2 regions of the Bacillus sp. 37MA genome follow, and region 1 is predicted to be linked to the other one. Evidence: predicted binding sites of a transcription regulator. Region 1 holds the regulator's gene; the other holds the start of a gene.
The links. Region 1 encodes Rex, which represses fermentation and respiration genes when NADH is low (regulators of the CRP and FNR family bind a similar motif). Its sites were predicted from a motif close to TTGTGAAATATTTCACAA; they were not measured.
Positions count from the first base shown of each region.

Region 1 (10,344 bases):
GCATGCCCTGTTCCCGCATTATTCCATTCGTTAGAGCTTTCCTCTCCTGCGTTTTCGAGCTTCTCAAACACTGTAATTTCCCATTCCGGTACTAACTCTTTCAGGAGCGTACCTAAAGTCGCACTCATGATTCCAGTGCCAATTAAGATGACGTCTGTTTTAGTTTTTCCATTGCTCATTTTTACCATCCCTATACCCTAAAATTTGCAGAAAGGATGCAGGCGCTCCGGCTTAGGCGTCACACACCTTTTCTGTTTCAATTATAACTATATCATAGTGTATTACAATTATTTATAGATTAAAATATCTACTATTATCTAATATTTATAAGCTATTTACAAGCTGGTAAAAAGTGAGAATTCCGTCCACAAGTCCCTAGGAACACACAAAAACCAAGGCCTTAACCCAGCTTCTTGCAAGGATTAAGGCTTTGGTTTGCGGTTACCAGTGAACCGCCACCATCTAATTTTCGCCGTTACTTGTGGTACGGTTCACCGTAACGGTAAACAAGGTAAGTTAAAAGATTTTGTTTTCTTATAAAAGAAGAATAAAACTAGAAATAAAAATTATGACAGGACTTTTCTAAACAAGTAATAGAATTGTTGCTTCTGCATTCGGCTATGGCATGGTTCTGAAAATGTATTCTGTATAAAAAATTATTTACCTAAAATAAGCAATAATGAAATGGGGTTGTTACTCCTTTGGTTTTGACGCAGTCCTGTTATCTTCTTTTAATAAAAATAAGTTGTTATGTAACTGTATAGAAAAGAAAATGCAACGATAAATTGATAAACTTATAAGAAAAGCTTTTTGATTAGTATACATAATGAAGTTGAATAAAGGGAGATGAACCATGGAGGCGCATGTAAAGAAGTCTTTAGAAGAATGGAAAGAAGAAATTTGTGGTTTATTACATGAAATAGATAAAGAATATGAAGAAGTAAAACGTGAGCTTCAGGTTTATTCCTATAAATTCAGCATCACTAAACAGGTTGTACAATCTACAATCAATGATGAGATTATCCGCAATATCCGTGAACTTTATCATAAGCCATTTGAACAAAGATTTAACCAATTGAAAGAAGAAATAAAAGACCTGGAAGAAAAGAAAAAAGTGTTTCAGATGTTTGTAGATAAAATTGATAAAGTATAAGAAAAAGAAGAAGTAAAACCATATGCATCTGCTCAATAGTCCGAAGGTAAGCAGCGCAATAAAGAGTGAAGTTTATAGGACGGATAATAGATTAGCCTCCCTTTAGAACATGTTTCCTAAGGGGAGGCTTTTACATGTAAAACCCATTAGGCTTTGTTAAAACAAAAAATCAGACAATGATAAACAGATTGTTACTGTATGCTGCCTTCTGAAGATAAATAACTTTTTTATAGGGACACATAATGATTCTAATTACCGAACATGGCTATACGTAATGTCTTCAACGTTTACTACTTGGTTCTCAATGCAATAATACGCAAATTTTAACAACACAAAAAACCACTCCCTAATTTTTATAGGAAGTGGTTATTGCTATTGATATAAATTATTTACATGACTACTTCTCAAAATGGGGGAAAATAGTTTTTACTATTTTCAAATGCAGGGCTTAAAAGCCTTACATCATGCCGCCCATGCCGCCCATATCAGGCATTGATGGCATACCGCCGCCTTCTTCTGGCTTGTCCGCTACAACTGCTTCAGTTGTTAAGAACATGGCTGCAACAGATGTTGCATTTTGAAGTGCTGAACGTGTTACTTTCGTTGGGTCTACGATACCCGTTTCGATCATGTTTACCCACTCGCCAGTTGCCGCGTTGAAGCCGATACCGAGTTCTTCTCGTTTCAGGCGTTCCACAATAACGGAACCTTCAAGACCTGCATTGTGCGCGATTTGACGAACTGGTTCTTCAAGAGCGCGGAGTACAATTTTCACACCTGTTGCAAAATCGCCTTCGCCTTCTACTTCAGCTACTTTATTGTATACATTCACAAGTGCTGTACCACCACCGGATACGATGCCTTCTTCAACAGCTGCACGTGTTGCATTCAAAGCATCTTCAATGCGAAGTTTGCGCTCTTTTAGTTCTGTTTCTGTTGCCGCTCCAACTTTGATGACAGCAACACCGCCAGCAAGTTTCGCTAGACGCTCTTGCAATTTTTCGCGATCGAATTCAGACGTTGTATCTTCAAGCTGCGCACGGATTTGGCTTACGCGGCCTTGAATGTTTTGAGACTCGCCCGCACCTTCAACGATTGTTGTGTTTTCTTTCGATACTACAACTTTCGATGCACGGCCAAGTTGTGTAATATCCGTTGATTTCAAGTCAAGACCAAGCTCTTCTGTAATGACTTCAGCACCAGTTAAAATCGCAATGTCTTCAAGCATCGCTTTACGACGGTCACCGAATCCAGGTGCTTTAACTGCTACTGCGTTAAATGTACCGCGTAGTTTATTGACAACAAGTGTTGCCAGCGCTTCGCCTTCTACATCTTCGGAAATAAGAAGAAGCGGTTTGCTTTGTTGAACAACTTGCTCAAGAACAGGAAGAATTTCTTGAATGCTTGCAATTTTTTTGTCTGTGATTAAGATATATGGGTTTTCAAGCACTGCTTCCATTTTATCTGAATCAGTAATCATGTAAGGAGAAGCATAACCGCGGTCAAATTGCATACCTTCTACAACATCAAGCTCCGTCGTGAAGCCTTTTGACTCTTCGATTGTAATAACACCGTCATTTCCAACGCGCTCCATTGCCTCAGCAATAAGTTGTCCCACTTCTTCATCGCCAGAAGAAATCGCTGCAACTTGAGCAATCGACTCTTTTCCTTCGATTGGTTTTGAAATGACTTTTAGTGATTCAAGCGCTGTTGCGACTGCTTTGTCCATTCCTTTACGAATGCCGACAGGGTTTGCACCAGCTGTTACGTTTTTCAAACCTTCACGGATCATCGCTTGCGCAAGAACCGTTGCAGTCGTTGTACCGTCACCAGCAACATCATTTGTTTTGCTTGCTACTTCTGCAACCAATTTTGCACCCATATTTTCGAATGCATCTTCAAGTTCGATTTCTTTTGCGATTGTTACACCGTCATTTGTAATAAGCGGCGAACCGAATTTTTTCTCAAGAACGACGTTACGTCCTTTTGGTCCAAGCGTTACTTTAACTGCATCTGCAAGCTTGTCTACACCAGCAAGCATCGCGCGGCGTGCATCTTCACTAAATTTAATATCTTTAGCCATTTTAAAGTGCCTCCTCTAAATTTTATATTTATATGTTTTTATGTGTAATGATTAGCCGATAACAGCTAAAATATCGTTTTCGCGCAACAATAAATATTCCACGCCTTCGTATTTTACTTCTGTACCTGCGTATTTTGAGAAGATGATGCGATCGCCTTCAGCTACTTCAAGTGCTACACGCTCGCCGCTTTCTAGAACACGTCCTGTTCCAACTGCCACAACTTTGCCTTCCTGCGGTTTTTCTTTCGCAGAATCAGGAAGTACAATTCCGCTGGCCGTTTTTTCTTCAGATTCTACTAGTTCGATTACTACGCGGTCACCTAGTGGTTTTAACAAGTGAAACCCTCCTCAAAAAATAGATAATTAAATTTTATTAGCACTCTACTCAGACGAGTGCTAACACAACTATTATAATAAATGAAATTGGCTTTCTTTTGCAAGTGTAAAGCAAAAAAATTTTCAAACAGAGCGAGACTGCTTATTTGAAGGGCTCCATCTTTATTAGTACAATGAATAGTAAGTGAATCGAATAAAGGAGTTTTTATGTGAAAAAAGAATATGGGTTTATTTTAATTACGTACATTTTAATGCAATTTTCCGGTTATATTGGTATTCCTCTTCTTTTTAAGTTCGGTGTTTCGACCGGCGTGGAACAGAATGAGATGGAGATGCTGGCTATAGGTTATTGGACAGTGATTAGTTTCGCCCTTGCGACAGTCATCATTCTACTTATTTTGCGAAAATCTGCGTATGTAAATAAAATTGAAAACCAGATATCACTATCTACTGGAAAATTAATTTTCTGGTCAATCACCGGCGTTTTTCTAGCGTTTTCTGCGCAATATGCGGCGATCATCATTGAAACAGCGCTCGGTATTGGGCAAGGCTCTGAAAATACGCAAGACATTATTCAACTCGTTGAATGGGTTCCGCTTACAATGCTGTCCGTCGCCCTATTCGGTCCGATTTTGGAAGAAATCGTGTTCCGGAAAATTTTATTCGGCTCATTATATGAACGGATTCCTTTTTTCTTCGCCGCACTCATTAGTGCATTTATATTCTCTATTGCACACAGAGAATTAGAGCATTTTTTATTATATGCGGCAATGGGATTTACATTCGCATTTCTTTACGTAAAAACAAAGAGATTAATCGTACCTATTGTGGCGCATGTATCAATGAACTCAATCGTTGTACTGATGCAGTACGTATTTGCGGATGATATTGAAAAAATGATCAAGAAAGCTGAACAAGCGCAACAATTTATTTTGTGGTTTTCGTAAGGAGGTATAATGATGAGACAGTCACCACTAGCTGCAGGGATTTTTTATAATATACTCGGCGGATTTTTCGTGTTTCTAGCCGTACAGGACGTAAATGTGAATGGCTTCAGGTTTTTCAACTATGTGCTTATTTTGCTGGCGACATTCGATATCGGCACTGGTCTCCGGTTAATGTTGATTCACTTCAAAGTAAAAAACAGCCAGAATTAATAAAATCCGCCCAGTTTATTGGGCGGATTCTTCTTGTTCAAGTGTAGCACGGGCTTCTGCCTGCTGCACTTTTTTATAGCCAATTTTCGAAACAAAAATACTCACTTCATATAAAAGAAATAATGGAACACTCACCATCATATGTGAAATGATATCCGGTGGAGTAATGAGTGCCGCAATGACGAGTAAGACAAAATACGCATAGCGGCGAATCTGACTTAAAAATTGTGGCGTGATAATGCCTAACCGTGTCAAAAACAGCGTCACAACTGGAAGCTGAAATAAAAACCCAAATGGAATCGTCGTCTGAAATAAAAATTGGAAATATTCATTAATGCCAATGACCTGTTCAATATTCAAATCGCCGGACAGTTTCATCATAAAATGAATAATGTACGGAAATAAAATGAAATATGAAAAAGCGAGTCCCCCTAAAAACAGAAGAACCGATGCGGGGATGTAACTAAGCGTCGCTCTCCGCTCTTTCTCATGCAGACCGGGACTGACAAATGCCCACAATTGATACAAAATGACTGGCGATGTCAAAATAATCCCTATTACAAACGCCATTTGAAAATAAATCTTTAGCGGATCAGTTACCCGAAATGCGTTCATCGACAGCGCCGCCGCTTCATCTGCATGCTGCAAATAGTGGATGATTGGCTTTGCAAGAAAAAGCCCTCCAATGGCAGCAATGAAAAAGAAAACGACGACAATCATAAGCCGTTTCCTGAATTCTTCCAGGTGTTCATATATCGTCATGTCTTGTAGACTCATTTATCATTCATCCTAACATCACTTGGACTCTTTCTTGTCCTCTTTTCGATCATCATCATCCGTTAATCCTTTTGTTGAACTTTTAAATTCTCTCAATGTATCACCGGCTGCTCGTCCGAGTTCCGGAAGCTTTTTCGGTCCAAAAATAAGCAATGCTACAGCGCCAATTACGACCATGCTGCCAACACCTATCATTGGCACACACCTCCCTTTTCCTTCATCATAACTGATTTACCCGTTAAATACTATGATCATTTTTCGACAGATTGATCCGGATAATTTTTCAAGAAGTACACGAGCGACTGCAATTCAATCGCCAAATCAATATGATGAACGCGAATAGCTGAAGGCACGTTTAACCGTGCCGGTGTAAAATTCAAAATCCCTTTTATATTTGCCTGGACTAAACGATCCGTAATGGATTGTGCTGCAGACTGTGGAATCGTTAAAATCGCTACCGGCACTTTCAGTTGGGCTAAAGTTTCTTCCAACTCATCCATATGATAAATAGGTACCTCTCCAATAGTTGTCCCGACTTTGCTCTCTTCCACATCAAATGCAACTAGGATCTTCGTGTTATTATTTTTCAAAAAATTATAATTTAAAAATGCCGTCCCTAAATTCCCAACACCGATCAACGCAACATTTGTCAATTCGTCCTGATCGAGCGTTTTGCGAAAAAAGGATAGCAAATAGCTCACATTGTAGCCATATCCTTTTTTGCCAAGCGCACCGAAATAAGAAAAGTCTCTCCGGATCGTAGCCGAATCTACTTTTACTGCTTCACTCAATTCTGCCGATGATACACGCTGCTTGCCTGACGAATGCAAATTTTGAATAAATCGGTAATACAAAGGCAGTCGCTTCGCTGTTGCTTGTGGAATTTTCACCGAATCGCTGTTCATTTTTATCCCCCTTACATGATGCCGCTTCCACATTTCATTTTTTCTTATAGTATAATCATAAATCTTTGTCACCTTTTTCACAAGAACTGCTTCTTTTCCATTGCTCGCTTACTCTTCCTCGAGTAAAGTGAAGGTGAGGTGAAAAACATGATACTTCTTCAAGTACAGCAGCTCTCGAAATATTTTGGAGCTGAACTTATTTTATCGAATATTAAGCTTGAGGTGCAGTCAGGCGATCGGATCGCACTTGTCGGCCGAAATGGTGCGGGCAAATCAACGCTCTTAAAAATCATTGCTGGACAGCTTTCACATGAGTCTGGTGCGATTATAAAACCGAAAGACGTCACCATTGGATATTTGGCGCAAGATACCGGTCTTGAATCGAACCTTTCCATCTGGGATGAAATGAATAGCGTTTTCGACAATCTTCGGGAAATGGAGCAGCAATTGCGAGGTCTCGAAGCGGATATGGCCAATCCAGATGTATATGATGATCCAAAGCTGTACGAGCAGGTGATGACCTCTTACGACCAACTTCAAAATGAGTTTAAAGAAGCTGGCGGTTATCAATATGAAGCAGATTTACGCTCCGTTTTACATGGGTTTAACTTTCAAGATTATGATTACGATACACTTATTTCCACATTAAGCGGTGGACAAAAGACGCGTCTTGCTCTTGCAAAGTTACTGTTAGCAAAACCTAGTATTTTAATTCTTGATGAACCGACGAACCATCTTGATATTGATACGCTTTCCTGGCTCGAACATTACTTACAAGGATACGCCGGCGCAATTTTAATTGTCTCTCATGATCGCTACTTCCTTGATAAGACTGTTAATCAAGTATACGAGATGTCTCGAAACAAAATTCGCAAATACACTGGCAACTACAGTAAATATTTAATTCAAAAAGCTGATCAATACGAGCGGGAAATGAAACAATTTGAAAAACAGCAGGAAGAAACCGCAAAGCTTGAAGCATTTATTCAGCGCAATATCGCCCGTGCTTCTACCACAAAACGGGCGCAAAGCAGACGAAAACAACTTGACCGGATGGACATGATCAAAAGACCAGGTGGTAATGAAAAGCCACCAAGTATGTTGTTTGATATCGACCGGCAAAGCGGCAATGAAGTATTGAAAATTGACAGTGTGTCTATTGGCTATGACGAACAGACAATTGTTTCTGATCTGTCATTTGATGTATTCAGAGGCGAAAGCATCGCGCTCGTCGGTCCAAACGGTGCTGGCAAATCGACTTTGCTGAAATCGATCACCCGTGCATTACCGCTTCTAGCCGGTGAGATCCGACAGGGGGCTGGTGTCGAAATCGGTTATTATGACCAAGAACAGTCTCATTTAAACCGGTCAAAAACGGTACTAGCTGAACTGTGGGACGAGTATCCTGGTACTCAAGAAAAGGATATACGAACGATTCTTGGTACCTTTCTTTTTTCAGGTGATGATGTGTTAAAACCTGTTGCAGCACTGAGTGGTGGTGAAAAAGCCCGTCTTGCACTCGCTAAATTGACGATGCAAAAAGCAAATTTACTTATACTTGATGAGCCGACAAACCATCTTGATCTCGACAGTAAAGAAGTGCTTGAAAATGCATTAATCGATTATCCTGGTACCCTCTTATTCGTCTCTCATGACCGTTATTTTATTAATCGAATCGCCACACAAGTAGTGGAACTTGATAAAACAAAAACAGGTGTCACCGTCTATCTCGGAGATTACGACTATTATGTAGAAAAGAAAAATGAACAGGAAGAACTGGCTGCTCTCGAAACAGTAAATACGATTTCAACCATAGCAAAACCGGCAGCTGCTGATTCGTATAAAACCGATAAAGAGCAGCGAAAACGGGATCGTCAGCGTCTTCGCCGAATTGAAGAAATCGAATCAGAAATTGCTGGCCATGAGGGAATTATAACAGAAGTAGAAGGGTTGCTCTGCCTACCTGAAATATACGAAGATCATTCAAAATCACTGGAATTGCAGCAACAATTGGAACAAGCAAACAGTGCTATTGAATTACTAATGGAAGAATGGGAATCATTGCAGGAAGAATAAACAAAGCACGATGCTATCCACAGCATCGTGTTTTTTTATCCCCATTTCTATTTTATTAAAAAGCTTTTAAAAAAGCTTTCCACAGGACTTATCCACATTGTCCACAGAAATTAACTATTTTTGTCCACATTATCCACAATAAAAAAGACAGGCATCTGCCCGTCTGTTAAAATTCCTCAATATCTAATCCCGGATGACCGTTCATATCCAGCCCATCCCGTTTTCCCTGTTCAAACAAAATAGTCCCTGCCGCTGCAATCATCGCTGCATTATCCGTACAAAGCGATATAGGCGGAATCATGATATCAATGTTCTCTATTTCGCCAAATGCATTCTCAAGTGACGCACGAAGCCCTTTATTAGCCGCCACACCACCAGCTAATAATACTTGCTTCACATCATATTCTTTCGCTGCTCGTACTGTTTTTTCTGTCAGCACGTCCACGACACTCGCTTGAAAACTCGCAGCCAAGTTTTCCGGATTAATCTCCTCACCGCGCTGCTCCGCATTATGAACCGTATTAATAACCGCTGATTTCAATCCGCTAAAACTGAAATCGTATGATCCTTCTTCTAGACGAATGCGCGGCAATGAGTACGTATCCTGTCCTTCAGCTGCCAGCCGATCAATGTGTGGGCCGCCCGGATAAGGTAAACTCAATGTACGGGCTACTTTGTCATACGCCTCGCCAGCTGCATCATCACGCGTCTCGCCGATCACTTCAAATGAGCCATGTTCTTTCATATAGACAAGTTCCGTATGTCCGCCAGAAACAACGAGTGACATAAGCGGGAACGACATCTCCTGAACTAACCGGTTCGCATAAATGTGCCCTGCAATATGATGAACACCAATGAGCGGCAGATCATGTGCAAACGCAATCGCTTTCGCTGCATTGACACCGACTAAAAGTGCCCCGACAAGACCCGGTCCCTTTGTTACTGCAATAGCATCCATGTCCTGAAATGTTAAGCCTGCCCGCTCCAGTGTTTCCTCAAACACGGCAATAATTTGTTCTACGTGATGACGCGATGCAATTTCCGGTACGACGCCACCGAATCGTTTATGGCTTTCAATTTGTGATGAAACGACATTTGCGATAATGTCCGTTCCATTTTTAATAACTGCGGCTGCTGTCTCATCACAGCTCGTCTCAATTCCAAATATAAATATATCTTTTTTCATCATAAATTCACCCACATCACTAAAGCATCTTCTAAATCATCGGTATAATACTGCTTCCGGATTCCACCCGGCTGCAACCCGAATTTTTCATAAAGCGACCGTGCTGGTGTATTACTCACTCTCACTTCTAAAGAAAGTACTTTCCCCCCATGAAGCCTCGCCTCATTGATCACAAAACCGAGCAATTTTTCACCATAATGATTGCCACGATATTCGGGCAAAATCGCAATATTTGTCACCTGTACTTGGTCATATACAATCCACATACCGCAGTAGCCAATCACTTTGCCCTCGATTTCAGCTACATGGTAAAGAGCAAAACTATTTGAGGTAATTTCTCGTTCTAATGCTTCTCTTGACCATGGAACTGTAAAACTAACCAATTCTACTTCATATACTGCAGAAACATCATCCAAAGTCATCTTCCGCACAAAAAACTCACTCATCAGACTTCTCCTTCTTTTCATTCGCTTTACGCCAATTCGCCTCTGCCTCAGCTAGTCGTGCATAGTTCGGCACAACTTGAGACGGATCTTGCTCCATTCCTGATGCAAGTGAAAGAAGAGCAGCAGGACGTGTATATGGAACCGATTTCCCCGCAAATGCTGCAGCACTGCCCATTATCTCTGCTATGACCTGCTCATGTATAATGCTTTCCTGTCCAACAAATA
Region 1 is NZ_KB889752.1:3,542,000-3,552,343, reverse strand. Features, by position in the region: gene A3M5_RS0119630 (malate:quinone oxidoreductase) at 1-179, opposite strand, end outside; gene A3M5_RS0119625 (hypothetical protein) at 854-1,153, shown strand; gene groL (chaperonin GroEL) at 1,611-3,236, opposite strand; gene groES (co-chaperone GroES) at 3,288-3,572, opposite strand; gene A3M5_RS0119610 (CPBP family intramembrane glutamic endopeptidase) at 3,782-4,519, shown strand; gene A3M5_RS0119605 (YdiK family protein) at 4,529-4,729, shown strand; gene tatC (twin-arginine translocase subunit TatC) at 4,745-5,506, opposite strand; gene tatAY (sec-independent protein translocase protein TatAY) at 5,525-5,701, opposite strand; gene A3M5_RS0119590 (redox-sensing transcriptional repressor Rex) at 5,758-6,411, opposite strand; gene A3M5_RS0119585 (ABC-F family ATP-binding cassette domain-containing protein) at 6,559-8,487, shown strand; gene tsaD (tRNA (adenosine(37)-N6)-threonylcarbamoyltransferase complex transferase subunit TsaD) at 8,654-9,673, opposite strand; gene rimI (ribosomal protein S18-alanine N-acetyltransferase) at 9,673-10,119, opposite strand; gene tsaB (tRNA (adenosine(37)-N6)-threonylcarbamoyltransferase complex dimerization subunit type 1 TsaB) at 10,112-10,344, opposite strand, start outside.

Region 2 (7,516 bases), 190 kb from region 1:
CTCTGAGATTGCCTTTTTGGTGTGTATTATGGAAAAGGCTGCTGACCGATAAGAACACACAACAGACCGGATTCGCACACAAAATAGCCCGTAATCATTCATAAAACTCCCACTGCACAAAGCAGTGAGAGTTCAATTATCGAAAAAATTCTCTGTATAGTACGGTTGTGACTCTTCATTGAACGCCACACCGACACCTAAATAGCCAAAATCATCACTTAAAATATTTTTCCGATGACCGGCTGAATTCATTAATCCTTCATGAGCAAAAACACTGCTGTACTGTCCATAAGCCAAATTTTCTCCAGCTGCCATAAAGTGAATCCCATCGTCTTCCATCCTGTCAAAAGGCGATTCGCCCTTTAAATTCGTATGGTCAAAATAGTTATTCTCCGCCATATCAAGACTGTGATCACGAGCCGTCTCTCTTACGTGATCATCCCATGTTAATACTGATAATCCGTGCGTAACACGCGCAGCATTCGTCACATCAAACAGTTGATATTCAAGCCCTTCTTTTAAAGAAGCACTTTCATCTGCATACATTGAACCTTTCGCTGTTTCCAGATCTTCATCAATAATTTGAATGGCGGTCACTGTGTTGTTTTCGTGAACGTCATAAAAAACGGTCACGTAATTATCATCAAGATGGAAGTAATCATACTCGTCCGTTTCATTCAAAATATAATACGTTAATCCTTTACGCAGTTTATCCATCGGTTCACCTAATTTCGCTCGAACGGTTTTCTTTGGTGTGTCCAGTGCAATACCAACAGTAGATGAAATTAAATCATGGCTCGTGTAGAGACCGTTTACCTGATCATTTTCATCGTAGGATACCATCAAAAAGTTTTGATAATTTTCGTGATAGGCATACCAGTCTATGCCGTATTCATTTTGTGAATGACGTTTCGGCGTGCCGATTTCTTGCTCAACGTCCGCTCGTGCATCTCCAATCTGTATATTGTAGATAGAAAATGTCTGTGAATCTGGTGTCGTAAGCGCTGGTTTTTCAACTTGTACAACAGATTCGGCTCCAACCCCAACCCAGCTTTCAACTTTGCTCGACACTGTATCGATTGCATCAATTACAATGGGACTTTCCCGAACGGTTTCTACTTGCTCACCGATCACATCCATAAACGATAAATCAACATAAGGCTCTACGAATTCGTCCCAGAGCGGCCGTGTAATATAAACAACTACTAGCAACAATATAAGTTGGAATAACCTTTTCAATCATTCACTCTCCATTCTTCTTTCATTGTACCGAAAACGACTCGAAATTTCACGTGAATCGATAGTAAATGAGTGCAGAAATGAAAATGTAAAATGATCCATTTTTGTTTTATGCATTTTAATGGTTGGGTTATAAAATAATATTCTTACAATGATGAAAATAATAAGCACAATAAGAATTATGAAGCACGTCTTTTTTGAATAACATGCTGCCGACTTTCTTGCCAAGGCAGTGCATCTTTGAAAAAGAGAAACGTTTCAATCAAGAGGAGACTGATCAGCACCGGCACACCAGATTCAATGACGATATGTTGAATGTACAAAAGGACCGAGTGATATCCAGATAAGTCGATATTCAGTGTAAAGACATAAAAAGTTCCGAACGTGAAGTTACGAGCCCATTGGGAAACATGGTAACGGCCAATTGCCTCATTAAGCGTGTATTCATTTAAACGTGCAGCCAATCGCCAAAGCTCGATGCCTTCGATGATAACAAAGAGAGCAGCGGCCCAGATCCACATAAGAAAGATGATGTTGGTTGGGATTGTACCGGACGTAATCGATGCTATACCAGTAATGGACATTGCACCATGAACGATGCAATTTGTGTTTTTCCACCCATCTAATAGTTGATGCCGCTGGAAAGACCTCAAGCGAATCATCATTAAAGCAAAATTGATAAAATAAAGTGTAAGACCGACAAAAACCGCAGCTTGGCTTATATGATGTAAAATAGGATGATCAAATAAGGTATTAAAGACGATAATGAGCGACTGAGTGCTGACAGTCGATAGAAAAATGATGCCGTTTACACGCTCATAGTATTTTGCTGAAAAAATCACTTTATAGCTTTTGATGCATAAAAATAAGTAAAAAACCCATAGTCCAGTATTTAATAAGGCTACTATGAAAATACTATTTTTGAAAAAAGAATATTGATGATACAGGACGAGACATAAAATAGATGTAGCGGCAACCCATGTACCGACTGCAAAGCTTTGAACCGGGTGCGTTAAATATCGTTTTCGGAATACGCCTTTAAACGCGGCTCTCATAAATGACAAGATAAGGAATAACCAGAGGACAAAAAGTGAAAAATCAACAAGATAAGCTGGAATAACAAATGGGATGTCAAATTGCGGTGCGACACCGATAAGAAAAATACCAATTGCCATAACCATCGCACCATATGATGCATCAATACGGCTGCCACGAAACATCGGTGATTTTACAATGAGCAGGACGAAAAATAAAAAGAGTGCGAAAATGACTCGGTGCAACAAAACAACCTCCTATTTGCAGATGACTTTACTAGGCTTTATATAAACAAGTATATAAAATACATATTTAATAGAATAGACCTATCATAACAACGGAAAAAAGAGGCGTCAAGATAGTATTAATATATAATTCACAATCAAGTAATCGTTTTGCTTCCTTTCTATTTTATTTTTTTTATTTTAAAATAAGAGAAAGGAGTGATCGATGATGAAGTCAGTTGACCCATCACAATTACCAGAAATAGAAAATTATAAATTTTTAACGGGCAGTATTATTCCCCGACCGGTCGCATTTGTGACGACGTTATCAGAAGCAGGTGTGTTAAATGCCGCGCCGTTCAGTTATTTTAATATCGTGACTGCGAATCCGCCGATGATCTCTGTGTCAGTACAGCGATTCAAAGGTGAAATGAAAGATACAGCGCGAAATGCAGCATGGAAAAAAGAATTTGTCGTGCATATATCAGATGAATCGTATATTCAGGACATTAATGAAACAGCAAAACCGCTTCCAGCTAACGAAAGTGAACTTGAGTTAACGAATTTAACATCGGTGGAAAGTGAAAAGGTAAGTGTACCGGCAATTGGACAGGCAAACATCCGGATGGAATGTGTGCTTGAACAGGTTGCCACACTTGGAGACGGTCCATCGTGTGATTTATTAATTGGTCGTGTTGTTCAGTATCATATACGTGAAGATTTGTATGAAAAAGGACGGATTAATGCCGCAAAACTGGCACCGGTCAGCCGTCTTGCCGGAAATAATTATTCAAAGTTGGGCGAAATATTTGAACTCGTCCGCCCGACATAGAAAAGAGGAATGAACATGAATGGACAAAATAGAAGCGACATTAAACCGGGGATTGAAGTAAACATTATATTGAAAAAGGATCAACGCACTGGTACAAAAACACGTGGCATTGTGAAAGATATTTTAACAAATTCAAGTTTTCATCCGCACGGAATTAAAGTACGATTGCAGGATGGACAGGTCGGACGTGTGTATGACATTTTATAAAAAAACGATCTCGCAGCTTTGTGAGATCGTTTCTTTTTGTTCAAATCCAGAATGGTTCTTGTATTTTTTTCAATGTATTTACACTAATATCGAATAATTCTTTTTCACGTTCGCTTAACGGGATTTCGACGACTTCACGCACACCTTGACGGTTTACAACAGCGGGAACACCGATGTAGATATTTTCATGACCGAATTCGCCTTCTAATAGAGCAGAAACGGTTAGAATCACATCTTGATTTTGCAAGATTGCCCGAGAAATACGTGTTAAGCCCATCGCGATCCCGTAATACGTAGAGCCTTTTGCTTCAATGATTTTGTACGCTGCATCACGAACTTGGACGGCGATTTCGATCATTTTGTCATCTAGATTTTCAGTATGGTCATGAGCTGCATAATCTTTCAATGGGATACCAGAAATATTTGCGCTGCTCCAGACTGCTACTTCTGTATCACCGTGTTCACCGATAATAGACGCATGGACACTTGTTGGAGAAACACCGAAGTAATCGCCAAGCAAATAACGGAAGCGGGCAGTATCGAGAATAGTACCTGAACCGATTACACGCTCTTTCGGTAGACCGGAAAATTTCCATGTTGCGTATGTTAAGATGTCAACCGGATTAGTTGCGATGAGGAAAATGCCATCAAAGCCGGAATCCATTACTTGCCCAACAATGTTTTTAAAGATCACCATATTTTTTTCGACAAGCTCAAGACGTGTTTCACCCGGCTTTTGATTCGCACCGGCACAAATGACGACGAGTGCTGCGTCAGCGCAATCAGTATATTTACCAAACCTTACTTTTGTTGTAGTCGGAGCATAAAGGACACCGTGATTTAAGTCCATTACATCGCCTATTGATTTTTGTTTATTTAAATCAATTAATACAAGCTCATCGCATACACCCTGGTTCAGCATAGAAAATGCATAGCTTGAACCAACTGCACCTGTACCGATAAGGACGACTTTATTGCCCTTAATATCAATCATTCAAAACACTCCTCTATTTTTAAAAAGTAAGTCGGCTCATTTATGTGAATTAATTCACAAACTTATTATAGGACGTCGATTATTGGATTGCAATAGCCTTCTAACTAAAAATAGATAACGGTGTTTCAAACCGAGTAAAGTGCTCCGAAACTGAATAAAGCAGCTAAATGCTGAGTAACGCTCATTTCAATAAGAAAATTTAGTCTCTGTCACCGCCGAGAAAGTCAAACATACTTCCAAGTCCGCTTTCTCCTTTTGAGCCGCCATTTTGCGGCATTGCAGCAAAAACACGGCTGGCGAGTCGGCTAAATGGAAGGGACTGCACCCACACGGTTCCGGGTCCGCGTAATGTTGCTAAAAATAGACCTTCTCCCCCAAATAATGCTGTTTTGACTCCGCCAACTAATTCAATATTGTAATCAACATCGCCTGTCATCGCGACAAGACAGCCTGTATCGATGCGGATCAATTCGCCCGGCGCAAGCGTCTTTTTATAGATTGTTCCACCGGCATGGACGAATGCCATACCATCGCCTTCTAATTTTTGCATGATGAAACCTTCACCGCCAAAAAAGCCAGTACCGAGTTTACGCTGCAATTCAATGCCAACAGAAACGCCTTTTGCTGCGGCTAAAAATGCATCTTTTTGACAAATAATTTTCCCATTCATTTCACTTAAATCCATTGGAATGATTTTTCCAGGGTAAGGAGAAGCGAATGAGACATGTTTTTTCCCGGGAGCTTCATTCGTAAACGTCGTCATAAATAAACTTTCTCCCGTCAGTACCCGTTTACCAGCACCTAAAAGCTTGCCCATCAATCCGCCGCTCCCCCTCGATGATCCGTCTCCGAAGACCGTCTCCATTTTAATGCCGTCATCCATCATCATTAAGCTGCCTGCTTCAGCGATAACTGTTTCTTTCGGATCGAGCTCTACCTGAACAAACTGCATATCATCGCCAAAAAGTTCATAATCAATTTCGTGATTGTTCATTTTGTCATCCTCCTTTATATTCAAGTGTTAGTACGCGCGAAAATGGAAAAGGTTTCGGAATAATTGAAAAATGATAAACTAAAAGAAAAGAAGCGTAGAAAATGGGAATGAATATTAAGTACTCGTCGTAATTGTCGTACGGGAGATGATGAGAGAGGTTGAGGAGAATGGTGAAGATTACAGTAATCGGCAGTTCATCTATGGATCTAGTCGTAACAGCGACAAAACGTCCGAATAAAGGAGAGACGATACTTGGCGAGTCATTTAAAACGGTGCCCGGTGGAAAAGGAGCGAATCAGGCAGTAGCTGCCGCTAGGCTTGGTGCGGACGTATACATGGTGGGATGTATCGGTACGGATGCGTTTGGAGAAACGATATTGGAGAACTTTAAAAACAATCGTGTTCATACGGACTATGTAGAAGCCGTTACACAAATGGAAACGGGAACAGCACACATTACGCTAGCAAACGGAGACAACAGTATTATTGTCGTGAAAGGAGCGAATAATTTTGTCACACCGGCTTTTGTAGACCGAGCGATTCATGTCATTCGTCAATCAAATATTGTGCTTATTCAGCAAGAGATTCCAGAAGAAACCGTTGAGTATGTAAGTGAGCTATGCGCGATAAACGATGTACCGCTTTTATTAAACCCGGCACCAGCACGTCCGATTTCAAAGAATGTGATTGAGAAAGCGACCTATATTACACCAAATGAAATAGAAGCAGCGGCGTTGTTTACCAATATACATAATTATCCTAATAAGGTGTTTGTTACAGAAGGGGAAAATGGTGTCCGTTATTTTGACGGGGAGAAAGAAGTAGTCGTGCCTTCATATCTAGTTGAACCTGTTGATTCGACGGGAGCTGGTGATACATTTAATGCAGCATTTGCGGTGGCGTTAGCAGAAGGAAAAGAACTTAAAGAAAGCCTTCAATTCGCTAATCGAGCAGCGTCGCTATCTGTTACAAAGTTTGGTGCACAAGGCGGTATGCCGACGCGCGTGGAAGTGGAGGAAAAACGTCATCCCCTTTGAGATGAATGATAAAAGAACAACAAACGAAAGATTTAGAAATGAGCGTGATGATGACACGGCGAACATATCAGGTCTTGAACACGCTAGGTTTAGCCGCACGTCGCAAGGAAAAGGGATATTTGTGGCAGAAATCGAGCATTTATTAAGAGAACAAGTAACCATATCCACTGGTCATCGCGCAAATTGGTTCATACATTCCATTTACATCGCCGGGTGTACTGTTGATCCGCTTCTCGCTAGTTAAGGAATGGCCGTGGACGGAGATTATCATTCCACTCGCCATTCTTGTCATCAGCATTTGGCTGTTCATGAAACTCGCCGGAAAAGTATTCAAAATCGGCATTCTCATGTACGGGAAAAACGCCACACCGAAAGAAATATGGAAATGGGTGTGGAGTTAAGAAGCGGATAAAACGACAGAGTCTTCAAATGTGACGATGGATATACGATAAGTATAAATGAATTAAATCATTTGAGGAAGTAACCACTAGAAAGCCAGTCGTTATTTGACTTCAGCAAGGTATTACTAGCTCTATAATTGACGTTCAATCAGGAACTTGTTTTACGGGTTCCTAGGTTTTTTATTTGGACAATATCTCCAACTGGGCGAATGAAGCAGTACAACATCTTGCTTCCCGCATATAATTACATAGACTTTCTAAACAGGAGGAGAAGGATGAATGGATAAAGAAATACTATGTTCTTTAGTTGGCAAAGCTGTAAAGGTAAACCGTGGCGGTCATGATTCCAGAGTTGGACAATTGCTGGCAGTAGAGGAAGATTACTTTGTGCTACTCACTAAAGAAGACGGTGTTCTTTATTATAAAGGCCACCACGTCAAAAGTTTAACGAATAACTTGAAAAAGGGTCTCAATTTCAACCTCTATGCACCTGAAGATTTCGAGTATATCCGGAGCAATTGTTTTAAAGATGTACTGTGCGATTTAAAATATC
Region 2 is NZ_KB889752.1:3,354,214-3,361,729, forward strand. Features, by position in the region: gene A3M5_RS0118465 (CAP domain-containing protein) at 133-1,239, opposite strand; gene A3M5_RS0118470 (SLAC1 family transporter) at 1,419-2,519, opposite strand; gene A3M5_RS0118475 (flavin reductase family protein) at 2,728-3,330, shown strand; gene A3M5_RS0118480 (YwbE family protein) at 3,346-3,537, shown strand; gene A3M5_RS0118485 (L-lactate dehydrogenase) at 3,578-4,531, opposite strand; gene A3M5_RS0118490 (TIGR00266 family protein) at 4,731-5,525, opposite strand; gene rbsK (ribokinase) at 5,693-6,562, shown strand; partial or broken gene A3M5_RS0118505 (ABC transporter permease) at 6,733-6,963, shown strand; gene A3M5_RS0118510 (hypothetical protein) at 7,243-7,516, shown strand, end outside.
Region 2: a site for Rex is predicted at 4,574-4,591, ahead of A3M5_RS0118485 (L-lactate dehydrogenase). Genes of this name have one in related genera too.